DNA from 3 places in the Paenibacillus sp. JNUCC 34 genome. Region 1 is predicted to be linked to each of the others. Evidence: predicted binding sites of a transcription regulator. Region 1 holds the regulator's gene; each other region holds the start of a gene.
The links. The regulator CtsR, encoded in region 1, represses protease genes until heat stress. The targets are predictions, from matches to a motif close to ATGGTCAATAAAGGTCAAACA.
Positions count from the first base shown of each region.

Region 2: a site for CtsR is predicted at 2,085-2,105, ahead of clpP (ATP-dependent Clp endopeptidase proteolytic subunit ClpP). Genes of this name have one in related genera too.
Region 3: a site for CtsR is predicted at 2,175-2,195, ahead of clpP (ATP-dependent Clp endopeptidase proteolytic subunit ClpP). Genes of this name have one in related genera too.

Region 1 covers NZ_CM177770.1:584,595-588,851, reverse strand. The annotation lists gene clpC (ATP-dependent protease ATP-binding subunit ClpC) at 1-226, opposite strand, end outside; gene mcsB (protein-arginine kinase McsB) at 384-1,454, opposite strand; gene mcsA (protein-arginine kinase activator protein McsA) at 1,499-2,023, opposite strand; gene AC2TF5_RS02570 (CtsR family transcriptional regulator) at 2,051-2,512, opposite strand; gene AC2TF5_RS02565 (hypothetical protein) at 3,064-3,807, opposite strand; gene AC2TF5_RS02560 (ABC transporter ATP-binding protein) at 3,804-4,257, opposite strand, start outside.
Region 2 covers NZ_CM177770.1:5,825,251-5,829,507, forward strand. The annotation lists gene gap (type I glyceraldehyde-3-phosphate dehydrogenase) at 1-443, opposite strand, end outside; gene AC2TF5_RS26810 (sugar-binding transcriptional regulator) at 549-1,595, opposite strand; tRNA gene AC2TF5_RS26815 (tRNA-Arg) at 1,943-2,017, shown strand; gene clpP (ATP-dependent Clp endopeptidase proteolytic subunit ClpP) at 2,185-2,781, shown strand; gene AC2TF5_RS26825 (PdaC/SigV domain-containing protein) at 2,867-3,955, opposite strand.
Region 3 covers NZ_CM177770.1:4,500,772-4,505,028, reverse strand. The annotation lists gene AC2TF5_RS21125 (hypothetical protein) at 1-516, shown strand, start outside; gene tig (trigger factor) at 663-1,988, shown strand; gene clpP (ATP-dependent Clp endopeptidase proteolytic subunit ClpP) at 2,264-2,854, shown strand; gene clpX (ATP-dependent protease ATP-binding subunit ClpX) at 2,868-4,130, shown strand; gene ispG (flavodoxin-dependent (E)-4-hydroxy-3-methylbut-2-enyl-diphosphate synthase) at 4,235-4,257, shown strand, end outside.

The DNA of each region.
Region 1 (4,257 bases):
TCGGCTGCTCTTGACCGCGGCCAATCAATGTTTCTACTTCGTCTTGTATCTTCTCAAGCCCCAGGCCGAGACCAATCAGCGCTTTAGCGGCAATGCCGTCTCCTTCACGGATGAGTCCCAGCAGGATATGTTCTGTGCCTATGTTGTTGTGCCCCAAACGCACGGCCTCTTCCTGAGCCAATGCAAGCACTTTTTGCGCACGTTCCGTAAATCTGCCAAACATCATAGTATTGCACCTCCACGAATGATTGTTTTATAACTCCGAATGATGCAAAATAAAGCTGCTCAAATGTGCAATATAATAGATGGATCCATCATCCTGATCTATATATCGTTGATTTTAAACCGCTTTTTGGATTTTTGCAAAATTCCCATTTGTAGCATTATTGTTGTCCATTACCAAGAGTTTCCCGAATCAGTTTTGCCCGGTAAACGTCACGCTCTCCCGGATTCATCAAATCATCAAATCTTTTTTGCAGAAAACCAGGCTGGGTCATAACATTAAGCTCATTCATCACTGAACTCGGTGGTCCTGGCAAAAGTCCCAAATCAACCCCAAGCCTAACGTCGGACAGGCGCTGTGCCGCTTCCTTCGACTCCATAACAGCTGCATAGGATAGTATTCCGTATGAGCGCATCACGCGATCGGTAATCCGCAGCTTCGACTCACTCAGCAGCCGTCCACGGGCGTTCTTCTCATGTTCTATGATTTGAAGTGCAACACTGTGCAAATTATCTATAATTTCGGACTCGGTCTGCCCCAGCGTAATCTGGTTGGAAATCTGGAATAAATTGCCTACAGCCTCACTGCCTTCACCATACATGCCTCGGACCGTAAGCCCTACCTGAGACACGGCTGACAAAATACGGTTAATCTGCTGCGTCATGACGAGCGCAGGCAAGTGCATCATGACTGATGCCCGGAGTCCTGTTCCGACATTCGTCGGGCAACTCGTAAGATAACCGCTTTTGTCATCAAAAGCATAGTCGACCTGATTTTCAAATAAGTCATCCAAAGCCGTAGCTCTATCCCAAGCTTCGCGGACCTGAAACCCAGGATACAGACACTGAATCCGTAGATGGTCCTCTTCATTGATCATGATACTTACCGACTCGTCCTCGGTAAGTATCACCGCTCCGTTCCGGGACTCATTCGCCAGAGCCGGGCTGATCAAATGTTTCTCAACGAGCACTTTCTTATCCAGTTCCTCCATGTCATCCAAAATAATGGTATGAAAAGGTCCTAGTTCCTTTAATTCTTCCTGATCTTTCAATACACCAGTCAGGCGCTCAAGTACTTCTGCCGACTGCTGGTTGGTCGCAAGCAGCGGAAAAGGAAGATGCTGCAAATTGCGCGCCACCCGGACCCGGGTGCTGATGACTATATCAGAATCCTGACCGTTACCGCGCATCCATTCGCTAAGCGCCTGTTCGGTGAACCGGAGATTCGACATCACGCATTCCTCCTATATCAAGTGCAACTCAAGTTTCAACCATCCTAGCCTTGAACGATACTCTTTTCCAGCTCACGGATCTGGTCGCGTATTTCAGCAGCAAGCTCGAACTCTTCTTGAAGAATCCGGTACTGCAGTTCTTTCTTAAGCTCATCAATTTTGCGTTTCACCTGGATCTTGCCGCCGCTCCTTTTCGGAATCTTACCCACATGTGTTGTGTTTCCGTGAACTCGTTTAAAGAGCGGATCCAGCCGATCCGAGAAATGTTTGTAGCAAGAGCTACAGCCAAACCGACCGAGCTTGCTGAACTGTGAATAGGTCATGCCGCATTCCTCGCAACGTGGGGCTTGCTGTCCCCTTGAGCCTGACGCTTGACCTTTTCCTGTAGGATCCAGATCGAGCAGCCCTGACAAAAGGCTGTGAATAGAGAAGCCATTCGACGTCCCAGGGATCATCTCCCCTTTTTCACGGGCACAAGATTCACAAAAGTGAAATTCCGTCTTCTCTCCGTTCACAATCTTAGTGAAATGGAGCGTCGCCGGCCGTTTACCGCATTCTTGACACACCATATTCATGACCCTCCTTATAACACAGACTCATTTACCCAACAAAGAAACAAGCATCGCCTTCATGATTCTTGCACGAAGCTCATCGCGGTAAGGAAGTTTGACGTTTAGACACTCCCTTGAGATAGCTGCCCGCATGAGACAGGCTTCACGCTTCGTCAAAAACCGCGACTCCTCAAGCTGGTAAATCAGCCCTTCCGCTACCGTCTGATCAATAAGGTTACCAATTGAATGATGCAGATGGTGATGAAGTGCTGTATGCTTCGGAAGCTCAATACGCTGAATACGTATGTAACCGCCGCCCCCGCGCTTGCTTTCCACCAGATACCCCTTCTCTAACGTGAAGCGGGTGCTGATCACATAATTGATCTGGGAAGGCACACATGAGAATTTGTCCGCGAGATCGTTGCGCTGGATTTCAACCGTGCCCTCCGTACTGTCTTGCAATATACCCTTCAAATACTGCTCGATAATATCAGAGATATTACGCATGTTCATTCATCCTCCACTGCTTGAAACGCTAAGCCGTATTGATCTTACACGTCCGCACAGAGCCTTGCCTATACCGAGGTTGTTCAAAAAGTCCGTTTTTGATCACGAAGTGAATCAGGAAGTGGGCTCGGCATCGAATCTTGAATTCAGCCGGTCCTTCCGGTGCTCACGTACCCAAAACAGCTAATGCTTCCGAAGACGTTTTCTACGAAAACGTGCAGCTCCGCTCCTCAGTCCCTAGCTTCATCCAGCTGAAGCGTTTGAAAAAACGCACATCGGAAGCATAAGCTTCGGTGCTGAAAACCGACCTTTTTGAACACGCACTATACGTTAATTTTAACCATTTTGGAACTTGTTTGAATCGACTGTTGCTGACTTTGACTTTCTTTGACTTTGAATTTATTATAGCACATTTTTTCATTTTGCCAAGAGGTCTCTTATTTCAGTCTAACCGTTAAAAAGTGATTATATTCCGTTCGACTACTCTTAATCCATAACCAAAAAGACCCCGCATATCATCCTGCGAGGTCTTGCGTACGATTATTGTGTCTTTATGCTTCTACTTTACGGTCGATCAAGTAAACCATAGCATATATGAAACCTGCGGCGAGCAGCATCTCAAATACAAAAGGTCCTAAAGGTATCTCAATGAACTCATTATTAATCGTAGCCATACTACCCTGCCCTACACTGAATGAGAATCCCTGACCGACCCAGCCATTGTCTAAGGCGAAAATTTTATATTCCAGCCATTCTATCGCAGTTTGGATGGCAAAAAAGAACACGATACCAATCCACAGGCTCCCTTTCTTACCTATAGCCCGAGCAACTGTAATCGATAAAAAGATAACCAGCATTACAAACGTGAATTTCCAAATACCGGCTATTGTGCCCACGACATAGTCTAATACGACGAAACTCGGCCAATTTATAACATAATTGAGCCCTTCTATCTTCCAGAGTATCGTCATGTGCAGGATAATCAAAACTATAAGGATCAGCATACTAATCCATGACTGTATTAGCGACGACACTATACTCCAAATGGAACGAACCGGCAGCAGACGACGGTTGTACATCTTAATGTTCTGATCAAATGTTCGGCATACCATTACCAGCAGGATGGAACTCACCACTCCGTATGCAAGCATACTGGAAACTAATATAAGCGCAAATTCCCATCCACGCATTGAACCTACCGACGTAATTAATATCTGAACGATCAGAAGAATAGTCATTAGACCAAGAACCGAGCTCGCGTTACGCTTCCAGTCGTATTTCAGCAATCTCATCATTCCGCAAACACCTCTTTAAACATTTCATCTACACTTTTTCCGTGCTGAAGACGAATATTTTCCACTTCTTCATGCATGACGATCTCACCATTGCGAATAAAGACCACCTCATCAAAAATGCGTTCAATGTCTCTAACCAGATGTGTCGAAATGATGATACTGCTGTCCTCATTATAAAATTCCACAATCGCATTGAGAATTTTGCCGCGCGCCACCGGATCGACGCCTCCGATCGGTTCATCCAGTAAATACACATATGCATTACGTGAAAGAGATAGTGTCAGCTGCAGCCGCTCATTCATCCCTTTAGATAACGAACTGATTTTGTCATTCAAATTTAGGTTCATAAATTCCAACATATTGTGAGCTTTCTCAACATCAAAGTCAGCATAAAAATCTTTGAAAAAGCTGATAGCATCGGATACTTTCATCCATGATTCCGTAAGCGGA
Region 2 (4,257 bases), 800 kb from region 1:
TTGGAGATTACTGTATGATTAGCTGGATCGTATTTGTCTTCGTTAACGCCCATAACGATTGTGATATCTTCGTCAGTAGCAGGAGCGGAGATGATAACTTTCTTAGCGCCGCCTTTCAAGTGAGCGGAAGCTTTGTCTTTAGCTGTGAAGATACCTGTGGATTCAACAACGATTTCAACGCCGTGTTGACCCCAAGGCAAGTTTTCTGGGTTACGCTCTGCAAATACTTTTACTTCGCGACCGTTAACTACCAGTGCGCCTTCTTTAGCTTCTACTGTTGCATTCAATCTGCCGTGAGTAGTGTCATATTTCAAAAGGTGTGCCAGCGTGCTTACATCTGTCAAATCGTTAATTGCAACAATTTCAACATCCTTGTTGTCCAGCGCTGCGCGGAACACGTTACGTCCAATACGTCCAAAACCGTTAATACCTACTTTAACCATGAGTATTTCCCTCCATATAGTGAAAGTTTTTTATTTATTCAAGACAGACCGTGAGGTCCATCAAGACAACAAAGTTAGTATAGATGCTTTACTTTAGAGTTTTTACTACAGCTCCGCCGTTTGATTCAGCCGCTTCTCGATTTCGTGCGCTGCAGCCTCATCGATAACAAGAATATCTTCATGCCCGAATTTCAATACGGCGTGAATAGCTCTGGCCTTACTGCGTCCACCTGCAATACCGATGATCGTCTCCGTCCGCATAATATCCTCAAGCCGCAGCCCAAGGGTTAGCATTTTGTGAACGACCGTACCTTCTTCACTGAAATAGTAACCGAAGGATTCAGCAATTGCCCCTTCCGCTTTCAAGTCCTGAATTGACTTCTCATCAAGCTTCCGGCGGTGAGCCATCTCCATAGCATCTCCGATACCGTGAACAATCACGCATGATCTGCGTATAACATCCACAATGTCCTGGATATGATGATCCTGAACCAAAGACTGATAAGCATCGTCACTCAGCAGATCAGGCACATGCAGTAGCCGATATTCAGCTCCCACCTTCTTGGCCATCTTGGATGCGATGGTATTCGCTTGAATCTCCATGCTCTCACCCAAACCACCTCTTGCAGGTACGAACCACGAATCTTTCAAAGGGCCGGCCGACGACGGCGTCATCTGCTCTGCCACTTCGGCGAGCGTTGATCCACCCGTTACCGCGATAATGTCTCCGTTGTCAACAAAGCAAAGAAGCGCTCTTGCTCCAGCTCTGCCAAGTTCACGTTTCACATCGGTTGAAGACTCACTGTCACCCGGGACAATAACCACTTTGCGTAGCCCATAAGCCTCGCGGATTTTTTCTTCTAGGTCGGCTAATCCGAACAGGTCCTTCATCACCGGCTCGAGCTGCTCCAGCAAGTTCGTTCCGGCACTGCTGACCCTCATCCCAAGCGTCTCAATCTCGATCAACCCCTGTGCTTTCAAGAGGTCCGTTTCGGCCCTCAGCACACGTTCGGTCATTGCCAGCGATGCTGCAAGTGTCCTGCGCCCAACAATTCCGGATAACTTGATCTGATGAAGGATCGTATACCTTCGTTTGAGAGTGTCCATGAGATCGGGCAGAAGCTGCTCTTGTATTTCTAATAAATTACGCATGCTTTCCACTCCTGCAACTTCGTCTTGGATCTCCTTCTCTATGGTCGCAAAATGTCCCAGTCAAACGTTTTGAGTCCCACCTTTATTCTACTCAATATTTATGATGGTTGCAAGTGTTCCGAATGTATATTTCTCAGCCCCAAGCATTCTTATGCATTGGTGGTATACCCGTCCATTCATGTGATGAAAATCTGCCATTATTCAATCCTTTTTGCCGGGAAAATGTGAACGGCTTCATATCCGGAATAATGAAAGTATACTCTCCATATAAGGCTCATTCGGAAAGTTTTTGCCTGCTTCTTGTCTTTTAGAAAAAGATGCGGTATAATCATCTTCGTTGCTATTTTGCGCCCGTGGTCCAATGGATATGACGTAGGCCTCCGGAGCCTGAGATCGAGGTTCGATTCCTCGCGGGCGCGCCATTTATTTTCAGAACTCTATATACTGTTTACCCATAAGTGCCTATGACGGCTCTTTTTTTTAACCAATAGTTTGACTATCTTTGACTTTATGGTTGAAATTGTTTATTATTTGGGTAATACGGTAACAGTATTTTAATGAGGAATGCATTTAAGGGGAGGTTTTCTATATGAGTTTCATACCTATGGTCGTTGAACAAAGCAACCGCGGTGAGCGGGCGTACGACATCTATTCCAGATTGCTGAAAGACCGCATTATCTTCCTCGGCTCCGACGTAAACGACGTGGTTGCCAATGCCATCATTGCACAAATGCTGTTTTTGGCAGCAGAGGATCCTGAGAAGGACATTCATCTTTACATCAATAGCCCTGGCGGATCCATTACTGCTGGTATGGCTATTTTTGATACAATGCAGTTTATCAAACCTGACGTGTCCACCATCTGCGTCGGTATGGCTGCTTCCATGGGGGCTTTCCTACTGAATGCTGGCGCTAAAGGCAAGCGATTCGCGCTGCCAAACAGCGAAATTATGATTCATCAGCCTCTGGGCGGAGCACAGGGACAAGCGACGGATATTGAAATCCGTGCTCGCCGCATTCTGAAAATGCGCGATAAACTGAACCACATCCTTGCAGAGCGTACCGGCCAACCGCTGGAGCGTATTGAGAAGGATACCGATCGTGACTATTTCATGACGGCTAGTGAGGCTAAAGAATACGGTCTCGTTGACCAAGTGCTTGAAAAGACACCTTCACAAGGCATTTAATAATTCATTAAATAAAAGGGCTGATATCCGCAAATGTGGATGTCAGCCCTTTTTCTATGGAAACCTTTTAGACACAGCGGAAACCTTACTTCCATTCCTTCAAGTTAAGCTCAAATTGAGGGAAGCCATAAGCATATGCCGTGTAGTCGTACAATTGGAAGTACAGAACTGCTGCGTTATCCTTCAGGTAGAAATCAGCATCAGCAGGCACGCTTTTAAATCCACCGAGGTAGCCTCCGTCCTTCTTCATCTTGTTCAGCACAAGATTGTTCAGCTTCTGCTTGTTTTTGCCCTGCATGTTGATGACATCACCGAGCTTCAGCTGCTTACCATCCTTTAATGAGAACGTAAAGCTGTTGCGGAAAGTCATGCCGTGCGCACCGCCGGTGTATGAGTATTCATCAGTTGTAATGCTCAGCAACCCTTGTGCGTTGTAGTGAACTACAAAACCTCCTTGAAACTCATACGAATACGGAAACTTCGTTCCGGATGGAGGTTCCAGGCCGATGGTTTCTTCAGCTCCAGCAATCACATCCTCCGCGTTCTTTTTCAGCACCTTGTTGATTTCCGCTTGAGCCTGTTCATTTTCAAGCCCACTCACTACTGGATAATGCACAACAGCCTCCACATTTAGAACCTTCTTCTTCAACGTCGCCGACTTGATCGTAATCGAATTTTGCTTCTTTGGGGTCATGCTGAGTGATTTAAGAGATGAATTCCATTGTCCCTGAACACCCATGTACTCATTCAGTACTTTATACGGGATATACAGGCGGCCATTCACAATCTGGCCTCCCGGCTCTCCTACATCATATACGTATCCGTTCACGGTAAGGTAGATTTCATTATTAGCGTAGACAGCTGCACTCAGTTTGTTGTAGCCATTGCCAATGGTATAAGTTCTGTTTTTCGCATCATATTTTAACGGAATACCGAGTGCATCCCGTATTGCTGTTGCCGGTACATAAACGGTGCCATGATCCAGCATCCCCTTCTGGGTTAATGCCTTGCCGTTCCATTTCAGTGCAACTTCCGATTTGGTAGATTTTTGAGCTGCTACGGTCACTTTAGCTTTAGAAGAGCTAGCATCCACCACTTGTCCATTCCAACCCAGGCCAGTGAGCAACACCCCCGCCGCAATGACTGCTGCACCGTACTTCATTTTGTTTCCCATTTATTATTCTCCACCTTCCAAATTTAAGTATTTACTGTATTACCCGTTTTCATTATAGGAAACACGACAGCGAGAGAGGTAACAATCACGGTGACAATTTTGATGCCAACAATTAGTAAAATCCAAACAATTTGTAATGAAATAATATACCTATGCCTCATTTGCACCAAATATTAAACATCCAATGTTTATGTTTCTCCTAATAAAAATAGGAACGAAGCATCTTCGATGAAAATGAAAAGAAATGTAAGGATTTTGTTATTTATTGTCGTTCTGAGATTTGCAATTTACTTTCACGAAAA
Region 3 (4,257 bases), 2.1 Mb from region 1:
GATCGGCCGGAGGTCGATGTGGCTCTGACTACATGGCTTAAGGAACAACCTCTTCATCCGCTGCTGCAATTCCGTGTACTGCAAACTTTGCGCCGCCGAGAGATGACCGGTTTCGTAACACTTCAGAGAGGGGCGGAGACGGTAGAAATCGAGGTTGAGCATGTGCCTTTGAGTCATAGCGAATTTCCGAATGCCATCCTGCAAATATTGGAGCGTGTGGCCGAAAAGACCGAAATCCATGAGCCGACGCTGTATTATTTTGCTCAAGAGTTGTGGACACAGTTTGTTATGGCAATTTATGGTACGATGGATTATCTTTCCATGCTGGATGGCGAAGAAACTACTCTGGATATATGGGCTGCGGCTCTTCATGATATCGTCTCCGAAAGTTTGAAAGGCATGCGCGCTGAAGAGGAAGTCCGGTCTTACTATGAGATTACGGATACGATGCGATTCAGATACGAGGGGGCATATCGCTCTCTCAAGCAATTTGTCTCGGCAGGCGTAGAGGATTGACAGGGGCGGGGAAACGTTTTCGATGTGGAGCCATAAGGGTTCGCCCTTGAAAAAGGATTTAATGTTGTTTATACTATAGTGGTTATTCGGTACGTGATATATTATCTACGCCGACCACGTGAATTTTTTTGGAGGGGAAAGCATAAATGAAAGCAACTTGGGAAAAAATAGAGAAGAACCTTGGCGTTCTTGACGTTGAGGTTGAAGCGGACCGCGTAGCGGCTGCCCTCGACAAAGCTTTTAATAAAGTAGTTAAAAAAGTGAATGTACCTGGTTTCCGTAAGGGTAAGGTACCGCGTTCAATCTTTGAAACACGTTATGGGGTAGAAAGCCTCTACCAAGATGCTATCGACATCCTTCTTCCTGAAGTATATGGCGAAGCTGTTGAACAAGCGGAAATCTTCCCTGTAGATCGTCCGGAAATCGATATCGAGCAGTTCTCCAAAGGCGAAGCATTCAAGTTTAAAGCAAAAGTAATCGTTAAACCTGAAGTGAAGCTTGGAGACTACAAAGGTATTGAAGTAGCAGCAGTGGCTGCTGAAGTCTCCGACGAAGAACTTAGCCAAGAGTTGGAGCGTCTGCAAGAGCGTCATGCCGAGCTCGCTGTAATCGATGAGGGAACAGCAGCTTCTGGTGACATCGCAGTCATCGACTTTGACGGTTCAGTTGACGGAGTTCCTTTCGAAGGTGGACAAGCTGAGAGCTATTCCCTCGAACTTGGAAGCAACACATTCATTCCAGGATTTGAAGAGCAGGTTATCGGAATGGGAACTGGAGACTTCAAAGACGTTGAAGTAACATTCCCTGAAACGTATCATGCGGAAGAGCTCGCTAACAAAAAAGCAGTCTTCAAAGTAAAAGTACACGAGATCAAGCGCAAACAGCTTCCTGAGCTGGATGACGAGTTTGCTAAAGATGTGAGCGAATTTGATACTCTTGACGAGTACAAAGAAGACCTGAAGAAGCAACTGTTGAGCCGTAAAGAGCAGGAAGCTAAAGGTGTTCGTGAAAACGAAGTTGTCGAAAAAGCGGCAGCAAACGCTGAAATTGAAATTCCTGAAGCGATGGTTCAATCCGAAGTTCAAAACATGATGCGCGATTTTGACAATCGTCTTCGCCAGCAAGGCATGAACCTTGAAATGTTCCTCAGCTTCTCCGGTCAGTCTCAAGCTGACCTGGAAGGTCAAATGAAGGACGATGCTATGAAGCGCGTTCGCAACAACCTGGTTCTTGAGCAAATCGGGAAAGAAGAGAAGCTCGAAGCAACTGAAGAGGAAATCAATCAAGAGCTTAGCAACATGGCAGAACAGTACAAGCGTCCTGTTGACGAAATCCGTAACATTTTGGCTTCCAATGGTTCCCTTGACAGCCTGCGTGAAGAACTTGTTCTTCGCAAAACGATCGACTTCTTGCTGGAAAACAGTGTAGAAGGTGCACCGGCTGCAAAAGAAGAAACAGCAACAGAAGAATAATAAATAAGGCTGCTGCAGAAGCTGCCATTACATTGGATAAGGCACGTATTTTATGACGTGCCTTATTTTTACCTAAAAATACCCAATTTATTACTAAATATGACATGAAATGGGTGTTTTTTGCGGAAATACATAATGAGACAAGTTGGCAGGATATAATTTTTGAGAAGTTCATAGAATGTAAACATGGTTAAAAAATGACATAGGGCGTTGAACATGTTAGAATAACTTTTGTAAAGCAAAAGTATAATTTTCAAGGAAAAGAGGTTGGTCGCATGAGTCTGGTACCTATGGTTGTGGAACAAACCAATCGAGGCGAGAGATCTTATGATATCTATTCCCGATTACTGAAAGATCGCATTATTTTCCTCAGCGGTGCGATCGATGACGATGTCGCCAATCTTGTCATTGCCCAGCTGCTTTTCTTGGCTGCGGAAGATCCGGAAAAGGACATCCATTTGTACATCAATTCTCCTGGTGGTTCTGTAACAGCCGGGATGGGTATATATGATACGATGCAGCTTATCAAGCCAGATGTATCCACCATTTGCGTGGGTATGGCCGCAAGTATGGGTTCACTGCTGTTGACTGCCGGAGCGCCGGGTAAACGTTATGCGCTGGAGAACAGTGAAGTAATGATTCACCAACCGCTCGGTGGTGTTCAAGGCCAGGCTACTGATATTCAAATCCACGCAGATTGGATCATCAAGACTAGACAGAAGCTTAACCGTATCTATGTGGAACGCACGGGTCAATCCCTTGAAAAAATCGAACGTGATACGGACCGCGACTATTTCTTGAGCGCGGAGGAAGCGAAGTCTTACCGGATTATTGACGAGGTCCTGTCTTCACCGATCAAATCTTAAGAGGTGGTATAGTATGTTTAAATTTAATGACGACAAAGGGCAGCTGAAATGCTCTTTCTGTGGCAAATCGCAGGAGCAGGTCCGCAAATTAGTTGCAGGGCCCGGCGTTTATATATGTGACGAGTGCATTGACTTGTGCTCCGAAATCGTGGAAGAGGAACTTGGCCACGAGGAAGAAGTGGATCTGAAAGATATTCCGAAGCCACGGGAAATCCGTGACATTCTGGATCAGTACGTTATCGGACAGGATCAGGCGAAAAAATCGCTTTCTGTAGCCGTTTATAACCACTATAAGCGTATCAATACGCAGAACAAAATTGATGACGTTGAATTGCAAAAGAGCAATATTTTGCTGCTTGGACCAACGGGTTCCGGTAAAACACTACTTGCGCAAACCATGGCTAAAATCCTTAACGTTCCTTTTGCTATTGCAGATGCGACTTCCTTGACAGAGGCCGGATATGTGGGCGAAGACGTTGAGAATATTTTGCTGAAACTCATTCAAGCTGCAGATTTTGATGTGGAAAAAGCGGAACGCGGCATTATCTACATCGATGAGATTGATAAAGTGGCCCGTAAATCCGAGAACCCGTCTATTACACGTGACGTTTCCGGTGAGGGTGTTCAACAGGCTCTCCTGAAGATTTTGGAGGGAACTGTAGCTTCGGTTCCACCTCAAGGAGGACGAAAGCATCCGCATCAAGAATTCATTCAGATCGACACAACCAACATTCTGTTCATTTGCGGCGGAGCGTTTGACGGTCTGGAGCAGTACATCAAGCGCCGGATCGGCAAAAAGGTTATCGGCTTCAACGCTTCCGGTGAAGGTCAAAAAGACCTTAAGCCGGGTGAGTACCTGACAATGGTACTGCCGGAAGACCTTCTGAAATTCGGGCTGATTCCGGAATTCGTAGGACGTTTGCCAGTCATCTCCACGCTGGAGCCGCTGGATGAAAAGACGCTCGTTCGGATCTTGTCTGAGCCGAAGAATGCTCTTACGAAGCAGTATCAGAAGATGCTTGAACTCGACAACGTTAATCTGAAGTTTGAACCGGATGCGCTGGAAGCTATTGCTCGCGAAGCGATTAAGCGTAATACTGGTGCGCGCGGTCTTCGCTCCATCATCGAAGGCATTATGCTGGATGTGATGTATGAAGTTCCGTCCCGTGATGATATAACAGATTGCGTCATTACCGAGAAAGTTGTTCAGGATAAAGTCATCCCTGAACTTAAAGGAAATGGCAATAATGACAAGAAACAGGAAGAGAGCGCCTGATAAAGCGCTTTTGAAATAAATCAATGCCGATTCTCCACCCCTATCCTTTGTTAATTCATCTGGGTAGAGGTGGAGCTTTGGCGTTATATGGGAGAGATACAACCATGTTTTTGAGACAAGACACACG